Regions from separate parts of the Brevibacillus sp. 1238 genome, predicted to be linked through region 1. Evidence: predicted binding sites of a transcription regulator. Region 1 holds the regulator's gene; each other region holds the start of a gene.
The links. The regulator Rex, encoded in region 1, represses fermentation and respiration genes when NADH is low (regulators of the CRP and FNR family bind a similar motif). The targets are predictions, from matches to a motif close to TTGTGAAATATTTCACAA.

Region 1 (4,494 bases):
TCGGGTAGCTTCTTTCACGGGAAAACAAGAAAAAATTCGCAAGGTGACGAAAAAGCTGATCGACGCCATGACAGACTTCGCCTCCAGACTGGAACAGATGCTGAAGCTGGTTCCCGTTCCCCAAGAGGAGAAGCCGCCCTTCCTCATCCGCAGCTTGCAGACGGATTTGTTCGGGCTGGTGAAGGAATGGCAAAATGTGATGGAGCTATTGCATTTCTTTTTGCAGGAGCAAGATCCGAACTACGTCTACTGGATGGAGGTCGAGTCGCGCACGGCCCGCAAGCAGGTGCACTTGTCTGCGGCGCTGCTCGATGTCGCGGATTCGCTTGCCGAGCCGCTTTTTTCCCAGAAGCGCAGCCTGATCATGACTTCCGCTACGCTGACGGTCAGAAACAGCTTTTCTTACGTCATGAGCCGCTTTGGCCTCGACAAGCTGCCTGCCGAACGGGTACGCACGCTGTCGCTGCCATCGCCGTTCCATTACGAAGAGCAGGGGCTGCTATTGATTCCTTCCGATTTTCCGGCGCCGGGAAAAGAAAACGACCAGACGTATCTCGAAGCGATCATCCAAGGCTGTGTAGACGTGGTTGTGGCGTCAAAAGGCAGGACGCTGATTTTGTTCACCTCGCATTCGATGTTGCGGCTGGTGTATCAAGCCATGAAAGAGCGTCTGGCCGGGGAACCGGAGCCGTACACGCTGTTTGGACACGGCATCGACAGCAACAACCGCAGCAAGCTGGTCAGTCTGTTTCGTTCGATGGAACGAAGCGTTTTGCTTGGCACGAGCAGCTTCTGGGAGGGCGTGGACATCCAAGGAGAGTGGCTGAGCAGTCTGGTTATCATCAAGCTGCCGTTCACGCCGCCCAACCACCCGGTTTACCAGGGACGCGCGGAAGCTTTGAAAGCAGACGGAAAAAACGCATTCATGTCGCTGGCGCTGCCGCAAGCCGTCATTTTGTTCAAGCAAGGAGTCGGACGGTTGATTCGTCACCATTTGGACCGGGGCGTTGTGGTCGTGTTCGATACGCGTGTGGTCGAATCCCGCTACGGCCGTTCCTTTTTGCAATCGCTCCCGCCGTTTCAGGTGGAGACAGGCTCCTGGCCGACGCTGCGCGAACGAATTGAACCGTTCTTACGTATGCAATCCCTGCCAGATTCATAAAATGAAGCAATAGTCTAGCAGGGATTTAGGTGATAAAATAAATGTTATGGAAAAAAAAGTGGACCTGGCTGCTTCTCGTCGCATGTGTGGCATTGCTATGTTCATGCTCCATCGATACTCATTTGCAGGAAGCCGTTAAGGTGGACGACCCGTTTGCAACCGAGAACGAAGCGGAGTTTACGGGTCTTGTCATCACTTACTGGGCGCTTCCTCATGGAGAAAGCACCTTGGTGCGGATGCCGAGCGGGAAAACCATGCTGATTGATACGGGCAGCGCGGAGGATTGGCCAGCTTTGGCTGCGCATCTTTCCGCTGCGAAGTTGACGCGCCTGGACTATCTGGTCTTGACGAACGATCAGCCTGAACATGCAGGAGGATTCCCTTTTTTACACCAGCAAATCATCATTGATTCCGTCATTGTGCCCAAGCTGATTGCGCCTTCGATCCGCCAGTTCGTTCCGTACGACAAGATCGCGAAGCAAAGAGAACTCGAGGAGAACCAGGAACTGATTCTCGATACCGACATCACGATGGATGTATTGCTGCCCAGCGAGCCGCTGTTTTTGTCGCCGCAAAACAATTCGCTCGTTTTTGCGCTGACGCATGATCAGTTGCGCTTTTTGTTTGTGAGCGGCATCAACGAACAGGCCGAGGAGCGCTTGCTCGCCCGCCATCCCGAGCAGTTGAAGTCGGCTGTGCTGAAAGTGGGAGACCAGGGCAGCAATCAAGGAACTTCGCAGCCTTTTCTCTCCCGGGTCGATCCGCAGGTCGCCATCATCCAGAGCAATACAGAGCGCGACATGCAAAAAGAGGGCAAGACCGAGGTGCTGGAGCGGTTGGGCGAGTCGTGGGCGGAGACGTATATGACGGGCCGGGACGGATCGATCACGATCTTGTCCAACGGGAAAGATTACAGGGTATTCAAGCAAAAGAAATAGGGGGGAAGACCGAGCGTGGCTAAACACGAAAAGATTTCGGAAGCGGTCGTCCGCCGCCTGCCGATTTATCTGCGTTACCTCAGCTATTTGCAGCAAAACGAGGTAACTACTGTTTCCTCCCAGCAAATGGGCAAAAACTTGGATGTGAATCCGGCCCAAATCCGAAAAGACCTGGCAACATTCGGCGATTTCGGGAAAAAAGGAATTGGCTATGACGTCAATTACTTGGTGGAAAAAATTCGCCAGATTTTGAAGCTGACGGATGAGATACGCGTCGCGCTCGTTGGAGCAGGCCATTTGGGCCATGCGATCAGCAACTACAACGCTTATTTGAAAGATAACATGCGGATTGCGGCCATTTTTGACAATGATCCCGGCAAGCTGGGAAAAGAAGTGGCGGGCATCCCGATTCAGCCATTGAATGAGCTGGCGGACACGATTGCGCAAAGACAAATCAAGCTGGCGATTATCACCGTGCCCGCACCGGCTGCGCAATCCGTATGTGATCAGTTGACTCAAGCGGGTATCAAGGGAATCCTCAATTTTGCTCCTACGACAATTCGCGCGAAAAAGGATGTGCGCATCCACTATGCGGATGTGACTTCCAATTTGCAGAGCCTGGCCTACTACTTAACGTAAGAATGGAGTGTAGTCATGAAAAAGACCATCCTCATCCACGCAACAGTGATTACGGTAAATGAACAAAACGAGGTTATCCACGATGGAGCTGTCGCGTTCGAAGGCGACAAAATCACATATGTAGGCCCTACCCCTGAAGACCTTTCCGATGCAGGCTACGATGAAGTCATCGACCAAAAAGGCGACTTCATCCTGCCTGGTTTGATCAATACACACGGACACGCGGGCATGTCGCTTTTGCGTGGCTATGCGGACGATTTGCCGTTGCAACAATGGCTGGAAGAGAAAATGTGGCCGCTGGAAGCGCAATTTACCGCTGATTCTGTCAAATGGGGAACCCAACTGTCCCTGATTGAAATGATCCGTACCGGAACCACGACATTCGTCGATATGTACGATCATATGGACGAAGTAGCCAAGGCAGTCGATGCATCCGGCATGCGTGCCCGCCTGTGCCGCGGCATGATCGGTCTGTGCTCCGAGGAAGAAAGACAGACCAAGCTGCGCGATGCGACCGCTTTTGCCAAAGAATGGCACAACCAGGCGGATGGCCGTATCACCGTAATGATGGCACCGCATGCACCGTATACGTGCTCGCCTGAGTTTATCAGCCAAATTATTGAAAAAGCGGACGAGCTGTCTTTGCCGCTGCATATCCATATGTCTGAAACGGCATGGGAAGTGGGCCAAAACGAGAAAGATTACGGTTTGCGTCCAGTCGCTCACCTGGAAAAGCTGGGCATGTTCAACCGCCCTACGCTGGTTGCCCACGCCGTGCATTTGACGGATGAAGAGATTGACATCTTGGCAAAATATCAAGTGAAAGTTTCCCATAACGTCGTCAGCAACCTGAAGCTGGCAAGCGGGGTAGCACCTGTACCGAAAATGCTGGCAAAAGGCGTGAGCGTCTCGCTCGGAACAGACAGCTCGGCGAGCAACAACAACCTCAACCTGTTTGAAGAATTGAAGCTCGCAGCGATTTTGCACAAAGGCGTGAACAACGACCCGGTAGCCGTTCCGGCTGAAGAGGCGCTGCGCATGGCTACTCGCTACGGGGCAGACGGTGTGTTCCAGGCTGATACGCTCGGCAGCATTGAAGTAGGCAAAAAGGCTGACCTGATCGTTCTCGACAGCCACCAGGCGCATTTCCATCCTGCGCATGAGCCGATTTCCCATGTCGTGTATGCGGCAAACGGCCGTGATGTCAAAGACACAATCGTTGCGGGCAAGTTCCTGATGCGCAACCACAAGCTGCTCACCATCGACGAAGAGCGTGCCATCTACGAAGCCAATCGCGTATTCGCTGCGCTGAAACGGTAAAAGGCTCCTGTCTGGTGTGGGACAGGAGTAAGGGAGTGTAGGTGTAGGTAGGGGAATTTGGGTATTACATCGTGCCGTGCTCATTTTCGCCACAGCTCTGTCAGGGGATGATGGCGAAAATGCAGTGTGGGTGTGTGCGACAGTTGACGCAAGGGAGAAGACAGTCCAGCCCAGGAGACGCGGTATTCTTGTAGCAAAAACCCAAGTATGTCAGGAGATGCGTTTTGTTGCGGCGACTTCACGCGCTCACCTCCTTGCGGGTGTATAAGTAGTATGACCGCTTGGCCCCGAGCTATGATTAGCAAGTTTTCCGTGCCGTTCTAAAACCTTCCCGTATAGCATAGGCTATGACAAAAATGGGACAGGGGGAACGCCAGATGTACGTCCGGCCCAAACAGCTATGGTGGCTGATCCCGATCTTTCTCGGCCTGTTTG
Region 2 (4,494 bases), on a different contig from region 1:
TTCACGTGGAAAAGACAAGCCCGCCAAGCGATTTGGCGGGTTTTTTGCCGTGAAGAAGCTGATTTTTTCAAAGCGTCCGAAAGTGTGATGTTTATCACCACGCCCAAGTCGCAGCCGCCGTATGATCAAGAGGAAGATCAGCCAACACAGAGGAGGAAATAAAGATGTTTTGTTATCAATGTGAGCAAACACCGACGGGCGGCTGCAAGGTAATCGGCGTATGTGGCAAAAACGAGGAATTGGCGAGCATCCAGGACACGATCATTTTTGCCCTGAAAGGGATCGCCGCCTATGCGACACATGCGAGACAATTGGGGTACATCGATCCGGAAGTGGATGGGATCACGCAGGAAGCTTTATATTTCACGCTGACAAACGTTAACTTTAACTTAGAGGAACACTTGCAAATGGCAATGAAAGTCGGGGGCGCAGCCATCAAAGTGATGGAATTGCTGGACAAGGCGCACACAGATCGCTTTGGCATTCCAGAGCCGATTACCGTCTCCCAGAACAAAATCGAGGGACACTGCATCGTTGTGACCGGGCACAATCTGTTTGCGTTGCGGGAACTGTTGGAGCAGACCGCAGGCAAAGGCATCAATATATACACCCACTCGGAGATGCTGCCAGCGCACGGTTATCCCGAACTGAAGAAGTACCCGCATCTGAAAGGCAATATCGGCAAAGCGTGGTTTGACCAACGGAGATTGTTTGAAGAGTTTCCGGGGGCGATCCTGGCGACGACCAACTGTGTGATGCCGATCAAAGGCACTTATGCGGACCGCTTCTTCTCCTACGATATTACGGGGCTTGAGGGCGTGACCAAAATTGAACACGACGATTTTACGCCACTCATCGAACGGGCGCTTGCCTTGCCAAAAGCCCATATCGAATCGGAGCAGACGCTGACGACCGGATTTCATCACGAGACGGTATTGGGAATCGCGCCGGAGATTATCGATGCTGTCAAGGCTGGGCAGATCAAACGCTTTTTCGTCATCGCCGGATGTGATGCGCCAGGCAAAGGCGGCGACTACTATCGGGAATTGGCTACTTCCTTGCCGCCAGAAACCGTCATCCTGACGACTTCCTGTGGCAAGTTCCGCTTCAACGATGTGGATTACGGCGTCGTTCCGGGCACCAATATTCCGCGCTACATCGACCTGGGGCAGTGCAACAATTCCGGTTCTACAGTCAAGATCGCGACAGCGCTGGCGGAAGCGTTTGGCTGCGGGGTCAATGAATTGCCTGTGAGCATCGTCCTCTCCTGGTTTGAGCAAAAGGCCGTCGCAATTTTGCTCGGATTGTTCAGCCTGGGCATTCAAGATATCCGAATTGGTCCCAAGCTGCCGGAGTTTATCCAGCCAGGCGTTCTCACCGTGCTTCAAGATTTGTTCCGGATCAAATTGATTGGCGATGCGCAAGAAGACATGAAAGAAATGCTTGGCGTGCACTAATGGCAGGAAAAGATGGCTGTCCCTTGTGGGGCGGTCATTTTTCTTTGTTTGCCGAAAAAAGGGGGGGGCACAAGGGGGAAGGTGTGACGTACTTAACAGCGTCTCTCCCTCTTTTCCATTACAGTAGATTTGTGAAAAGAAAAGGGAGGGGAAGCATGATGCCGTTTGGATGTTCCATGGGAATGACTCCGGAAGAAAACGCTCTTTGTGCCGCTTTAACCCAACTGAAAACAGAACACGGTCCGCTCGTGGAAAAAATGGTGGAACTTCAGCGACTTGCCACACAGTTTGTGGCTGCCGACGCGATTCGCAAAGAAGAATTGCTAACGGAACTGCAAACGAACGCAAACGCCTTTATTGCCGAGCTTGAGCCTCACTCCGCGAAGGAAGAGGACGTATTGTTTACGATGATGGCCAAGTATGTCGGGAGGGAGGCGGGGCCTATTGCCGTGATGGAATACGAGCACGAACAGGCGAAACGCTTTCTGAACCGCTTTTTGGAGGATGGCTTCCCTGACTATTTGCAAAGCGCTGTCGAGGTTTTGCTCCAGCATTTTCAAAAAGAAGAGCAAGTGCTGTTTCCCATGGCCCAACAGCTGCTGAATGAAGAGGAAAAGCAGGAGCTTCTGGAAAAAATCGCGCCGCAACACCCAGAGCGCTTGTGAGCACAGCGAAGGCAAGCCCTCTAGTCAACCAGGCTGTGCTCGATGAATTGCTCTTCAAGCGCTTTCAGATCGTGCGCCCAAAACTTGATGACTTCCAGGGCAATCTGGTGTTGAAGCTCCGCCTTGCTTGTCAGCTGGAGAACCACCTTTTTCCGATAGTCGGAATGGATGCTGTAAAACGTACAGTCTGCCTGCTGTCCCTGGATCGATAGCTGCTTGTAATAGGGGAAGCCGCATAGAAAAAAGACATCTTGTATATCGGCAATTGTCATCATCTCATGTCACCTCGAACTCAGTCGTGCCCCAAGCATAGGTCAAGACGAGCTGGATTGACTGTGCGTACGATCACACGGTTCCAAACGATTTTGTGAATGAGCGCGATTGTGATTTTCCTCACAACGAAGCGTCGAGGATGAGGATAAGGTAAAAAGGGGGATGAGCATTGGGAGTTCGGCCTGACACAGAAACATCCTCGTCTGGCGGACTCCGTTTTTTTCCTAACGAAAAGGAGTGGTGATAGATGGTTCGCAAAATTCAGCTACCCTTGCAAACATTCAGCCTCGTTGCTGGATTCATGGTCTGGGTCATCTTGTCTTCTTTGATGCCGTTTATGAAAGAGGAATTGCAATTGTCAGCAGGACAAATCGCCTGGATTACGGCGATACCTGTCTTGCTAGGCTCCTTGTTGCGTATTCCGATTGGCTATTATACGAATCGCTTCGGGGCGAGACTGCTGTTTACCGTCAGCTTTCTTCTGCTGCTCGTGCCTGTGTACTACATAAGTGAAGCACGTTCGGCGGCGGATTTGATGATCGGAGGGTTTTTTCTGGGGATTGGCGGCGCGATCTTCTCGGTAGGCGTGACTTCCTTGCCCAAATATTATCCGAAGGAAAAGCACGGCTTCGTCAACGGCATTTACGGAGTAGGCAATGCCGGGACCGCGCTCTCCACGTTTTTCGCGCCCATCGTGGCGAAGCAGATTGGCTGGTCAGGCACTGTGAAGCTTTATCTGGGGTTGCTCGTGCTGTTTGCACTCCTTAACTTCGTCTGGGGCGACCGTAAAGAAACGCGGGTTAAAACTCCCGTGATGGAGCAGATCAAAGGGGTTTACCGAAATGAAAAGCTGTGGTTTCTCAGCCTGTTTTACTTTATTACGTTTGGCTCGTTCGTCGCTTTTACCGTCTATTTGCCAAACTTTCTCGTCAGCAGCTTCGGGTTGGATAAAATAGACGCGGGCATGCGGACAGCGGGATTCATTGCGCTGGCTACCATCGCCCGGCCGCTGGGAGGCTGGCTCGGAGATCGCTTCAATGCTTTGAAGGTGTTAATGGTGGTCTTTGCCGGACTGAGCTTGTTCGGGGTCGTTCTGTCGTTCTCGCCGTCGTTGCAGCTGTATTCGATCGGATGCCTGGCGATTGCTGTCTGCGCGGGAATCGGGAACGGGACGATTTTCAAAATGGTTCCGTACTACTTTTCCAAGCAAGCCGGGATCGTCAACGGGATCGTTTCCGCGATGGGCGGGCTTGGCGGATTTTTCCCGCCATTGATTCTCTCGCTATTATTTAGCCTTACAGGTCACTACGCTATCGGGTTCATGGCCTTGTCCGAGGTAGCGTTAGCCAGTCTGATCCTCGTCTTCTGGATGTACTATCAGGAAAAAATGCAGTTGGCCAAAACGATCGTCGACAACACGGGAGAAGCCATCGTCATCACCGATACGAAAGGGATCATCCGCGATGTAAATCCCGCTTTTTCTGCGGTGACGGGCTACGAGCGTCACGAAGTGGTCGGCAAAAATCCGAAGCTGTTAAAATCCGGGATGCAGGAACCGGGCTTCTACCAGCAGATGTGGCAGCAGATTGCCGCCACAGGCTTTTGGCAGGGCGAAATCTGGAACAGGCGCAAGAGCGGCGAGGTTTATCGCCAATGGCTGACGATCAGCTCGATCCGGGATGAAGCGGGAGACGTCCAGTATTACGCAGGCATGTTTACCGAGTTGACACCACAACAGCTTCAACCAGGCAATCCGGCAGTTTCTGCGACCAGCTAGAAAAAAAGGCAGCCATGTTCGCGTGGCTGTCTTTTTTATACAAAAAAACGCTGCACGCGCTCTCCTGCTTGGAGGAGACAAACGGTGCAGCGTTCGTTGTTACATTTGGCAAATTTCCGGCGGGCAATCGTCACAACAGATTGCTTCTTTCAAATACTCCACATCTTTGATCAACAGGTATCCGTGCGGCATGATCTCGATGACATCCAGCTTTTTCAAATCGGCGAGCATCCGGTTGACGCTTTCGCGGGTGAGGCCGATGAATTGGGCAAGATCGCGATTGGTGAGAGAAAGCTTGATGAGAATGCCGTCCTCTCGTTCT
Region 3 (4,494 bases), on a different contig from region 1:
AGCTGTACAACTTGAAGCTCGAAGATCGTCCGCAAATCGTTGCTGCCAACAAGATGGACGTGCCGGAAGCGGCCGAAAATTTGCAGCGCTTCAAAGAAAAAGTGCCAGGTGTTCAAGTTTTCGAAATCTCGGCAGCGACCCAGCAAGGTGTCAAGGAACTGATGTACGCAGTAGGCGAGACATTGTCCACAATTCCGGACAAGCCGACAGTCGAAGAAGTACAAGAAGTGGAAGAGCGCGTGATGTTCCGTGCGGAGAAAGAGCCGGAGCCGTTTGAAATCACTCGCGACAACGAAGTATTCGTGATCAGCGGGGAAAAAATCGAGAAGCTGGTGCGCATGACGAACCTCAACAGCTATGACGCAGCTCAGCGCTTCGCGAGACAGATGCGCAGCATGGGTGTGGACGAGGCATTGCGCAAACACGGTGCAAGAGACGGGGATACCGTTCGGATTGGCAAATTAGAGTTTGACTTTGTGGAGTGACAAATAGAATGATTGATATCCCATCCCTCACCCCTTTTATGGCGGACAAACGCCTCCAACGCGGTGCTTCATTGCCGATGATGATCTCTAGACAGGTCAAATCGCCCATTCAAGTAATGGTTGAGCATGTCAAAAGTAGTTATCTCGTCGTTTCTCTTGAGATGAAGGCCGATGCAAAGGCCGAACTGCTCGGATCAACGGTGCGTGTTCGGTGGGAATCGGATGCGGCGATTAACACGATTGATCTGGAAGTGATTTCGGAAGAAACGATATGGCCTATCAAGCTGTTGGCGATGGTTCCGGTCAGCGTCGGCGTCGAGATTGCCACAGGCCGCAAGCAGGAACCCATTCCGCCCGGGATCGACATTCGCGTCCCGTACAAGGTGATGGGCGCAAGACCGATCGAGGAAAAAGGGGAGGCTGTGCTGCTGAAATTTTCCCCTACACGACTGATACTCGCAACAGAAGGTTATGTGGCAAAAGGGGAGTTTCTCCACCTTTCTTTCACGGTTCCTTCGACTGGGCAAGAAATCGTCATGATGGCAAAAATCGTGGAAAAGACCTTCGAAGACAAGCAGACAGTAATCGAGTTAATTTTTACGGATATCAATGAAAAACATCACCAAGTCATCAAAGATTACTATAAAAAGCTCTCAACTGCCGCTTCTTCCTAAGGAAGCGGTTTTTTTCCTTTGCTGTTCCCGCGAAGAAGGTATATAGTAGAGTACATAGAGTTCTAAATCGAGCCTGTTCACCTGATGGATTTGTTCTGTGCTTTTTCCTGAATATCACTTTGTGAAATCATGCACTTTTGATTATTCCACGTAGCTGTATCATTCGCTTTGTGAAAAATATTACAAGCACACGTGCTTTTCGGTATTTTGGGAGAATAGCGGCCGTAACTCGTATGAACAGGCATCGAGAATGAAGGCCTCTATTCCAAAGCAAAGGAGGACGTTTTTCCATGTCTCAAACAACCACGCAACAAGCTCAAGCAGAAGTAGCAAGCACAGCTACTCTGGCACCTGAGCAACAAATGGATGTACTCGATCAGTTGATGAAACCAGAAATTCAAGAATCCCTGAATGTATTGGTGGCAAACTTGCCAAAACTGGCCGAGATGACAACTATCCTCACCAAAACGTACGACCTGGTAAACACCGTAGCTAACGATCATGTACTCATCGACGACATCAAGGGCGGTATGGAAGAGTTCGTCAAACCGATTTCCGACAAGGCAAAAGGCATCGCGCAAGCGGCTATTGAAGCAAACGACCGCGCACACACTGAGGAAACGACCGTTGGCTTGTTTGGCATGCTCAAAATGCTGAAAGATCCGCAAGTGCAAAAAACATTGCGTTTTGCACAAGCATTCCTCGAAGTTTTGGCTGAGCGCCAACAACAAAAACGCTAATTACGATAACCTACGAGAGACAAGGACGGAGGATTAGGCATGGCGAAGCATATTCTCATTCTGGGCGGCGGCTACGGCGGTTTGCTGTCCGCTTTGACTGCACGCAAATACATGACGGCGGAAGAGGCGACGATCACGGTTGTGAACCGTTTCCCTACGCACCAAATCATCACGGAGCTGCACCGTTTGGCAGTAGGCAACCTGTCTGAACAAAACGTGGCACTGCCATTGGAAAGACTGCTGCGTGGAAAAGACATCAACCTGGTGATCGACACTGTTGAAAAAATCGGTCTGGAATCGCAACGCGTCACTTTGACGAGCGGCGAGAGCATCAAATACGATGCACTCGTAGTTGCTCTGGGCAGCGAAACCGCATTCTTCGGTATCCCTGGCTTGCAAGAGTACAGCTTTACACTGAAATCCGTAGAGGAAGCGAACCGTCTGCGCGCGCACCTCGAAGAGCGCGTAGTGGAATACAGCAAGAGCAAAAACAAAGCCGATGCGACTTTCGTGGTTGGCGGCGGCGGTCTGACCGGCATCGAGCTGGTTGGCGAATTTGCTGACATGCTGCCTGATCTTTGCCGCAAGTACGGCGTAGATTTTGCAGACCTGTCCATCTATTGCGTAGAGGCAGGACCATCGATCCTCGCGGGCTTTGCTCCTGACCTGGTAGAGCGTGCAAAAACTAGCCTGGAAAAACGTGGCGTTCAGTTCCTGACTGGCGTTCCTGTAACCGAAATGAAAGAAACAACCGTTTGCCTGAAAGACGGCAACACCATCGAAACCAAAACAATGGTTTGGACTGGTGGCGTTCAAGGAAATCGCGTAGTGGCTGAGTGCGGCATCGAAGTAAACCGCGGTCGCGCAACTGTGACTGAGTTCCTGCAATCCACTTCTCATCCGGATGTATTCCTCGCGGGAGACAGTGCAGTGGTTATGGGGCCAGAAGGCCGTCCATACCCGCCAACTGCTCAATTGGCATGGCAAATGGGTGAAGTGGTTGGCTACAACTTGTTCGCTCACTTCAACGGCTCCAAAATGGACACGTTCAAGCCAGTCTTCTCCGGTACTCTCGGAAGCTTGGGCCGCAAAGATGCCATCGGAACCATCGGTGCAAGCCAGTTGAAGCTGAAAGGCTTGCCAGCTACGCTGATGAAGGAAGCGAGCAACGTGCGCTACCTGACTCACATCAACGGCTTGTCTTCGCTCGCGTACTAAACCAAAAACAACCATACGAACAAGCGTCAAACCCCGGGATACACAAATCCCGGGGTTTTTTTCTTTACAAAACAGCTCGCTCGCTTTTAGCAAGGGAAATGTGCCTGCTTGCGCCTGACCATACGCCTGTGGCCGTTTGCTGAAAAAGCTTGGCCGTTGACGGCTATTTATTGCCGCTCGGGTCCTCGATGATGTTAGGCGATTGCGCCATTTTTTTGCCCCGAAGATCAGAACCGAACTGCTCCAGGCTGCTCGGTTTTCCAGCCGGATGATTGTTGCGGCGCTCCGATTTGTCTGACTTTCCGCGTCCTGCCATTCGTGCTTCACCTCCTCTTTTTCTTGCCGCTTTTAGTGTGTACGAAGATCGACATAGCCATGTAACCCAGGTGAACCGAATATGGTTCCATGAAAAAAGTTGGCGATGAAGGATTGTCACAGCGAGTACTATCCGTTATAATGTCCTCTATGAAGAAACAACTGTTTTTCTCAGGAGGACACAACACGTGAAACGGGAAGAGAAGTTCTACTTGATACGATCTGACATCTTACCAGAATCAATCGTCAAGACGATCGAAGCGAAAAAGATGCTGGAATCCGGCGAAGTGGACACCGTGAATGAGGCAGTAGATCGAGTGGGACTGAGCCGGAGTGCATTTTACAAATACAAGGACGGGATCTTTCCCTTCAATGCCATGATGAGCGAAAAGATCATGACGATCACGTTTTCGCTGGAGCACATGTCCGGTTATTTGTCGAAGGTGCTCACGTATGTTGCAGAACAAGGCGGGAACGTCCTGACGATCAATCAGACGATTCCGCTGCAAGGGATTGCCAATATTTCCATGTCTGTCGATATGGCCAATCTGCGCGTATCCAGCACGGAATTTCTGGAAAGCTTGCAAGAAATCCCCGGCGTTCGCAAAGCGATGATCGTCGGTAGAGGGTAAAAGAAGGGTAGGAGGAGAGAAACAATGGAGAAGCAAAGCATCAAGCTGGGGTTAATGGGGTTTGGAACAGTCGGGACTGGGGTTGTCCGCATCATTTCTGCTCATCAGGACGATTTGCAAAAGCAGACCGGACTGGGGATTGAGATCACGAAGATTCTCGTGCAGGATGCCGAGAAGTCGCGCAATATCGCCGCCATGGAAAATTTGCTGACGACAGAGCCTGCCGAGCTTCTGGATGATCCGGACATCGAGGTAATCGTCGAGGTAATTGGCGGCATCCACCCGGCCAAAGAATACATCCTCCAGGCGCTGGAGCGCGGCAAGCACGTAGTCACTGCCAACAAAGATTTGATGGCCTTGCATGGGGCTGAAATCTTGAACAAGGCGCAAGAAAAAGGCTGTGACGTGTTTTATGAAGCGAGCGTAGCGG

Region 2: a site for Rex is predicted at 2,504-2,521, ahead of M2298_RS20235 (nitrate/nitrite transporter). Genes of this name have one in related genera too.
Region 3: a site for Rex is predicted at 1,328-1,345, ahead of M2298_RS03420 (DUF1641 domain-containing protein). Genes of this name have one in related genera too.

The regions. Positions count from the first base shown of each region.
Region 1 covers NZ_JARXWC010000002.1:420,491-424,984, forward strand. Annotated here, with positions in the region: gene dinG (ATP-dependent DNA helicase DinG) at 1-1,162, shown strand, start outside; gene M2298_RS05945 (ComEC/Rec2 family competence protein) at 1,204-2,100, shown strand; gene M2298_RS05950 (redox-sensing transcriptional repressor Rex) at 2,116-2,739, shown strand; gene M2298_RS05955 (amidohydrolase) at 2,755-4,059, shown strand; gene M2298_RS05960 (hypothetical protein) at 4,437-4,494, shown strand, end outside.
Region 2 covers NZ_JARXWC010000010.1:30,483-34,976, reverse strand. Annotated here, with positions in the region: gene hcp (hydroxylamine reductase) at 165-1,457, shown strand; gene M2298_RS20245 (hemerythrin domain-containing protein) at 1,613-2,122, shown strand; gene M2298_RS20240 (hypothetical protein) at 2,143-2,397, opposite strand; gene M2298_RS20235 (nitrate/nitrite transporter) at 2,643-4,172, shown strand; gene M2298_RS20230 (Crp/Fnr family transcriptional regulator) at 4,272-4,494, opposite strand, start outside.
Region 3 covers NZ_JARXWC010000001.1:759,928-764,421, forward strand. Annotated here, with positions in the region: gene obgE (GTPase ObgE) at 1-485, shown strand, start outside; gene M2298_RS03415 (PilZ domain-containing protein) at 494-1,159, shown strand; gene M2298_RS03420 (DUF1641 domain-containing protein) at 1,450-1,899, shown strand; gene M2298_RS03425 (NAD(P)/FAD-dependent oxidoreductase) at 1,939-3,117, shown strand; gene M2298_RS03430 (hypothetical protein) at 3,281-3,433, opposite strand; gene M2298_RS03435 (ACT domain-containing protein) at 3,621-4,064, shown strand; gene M2298_RS03440 (homoserine dehydrogenase) at 4,089-4,494, shown strand, end outside.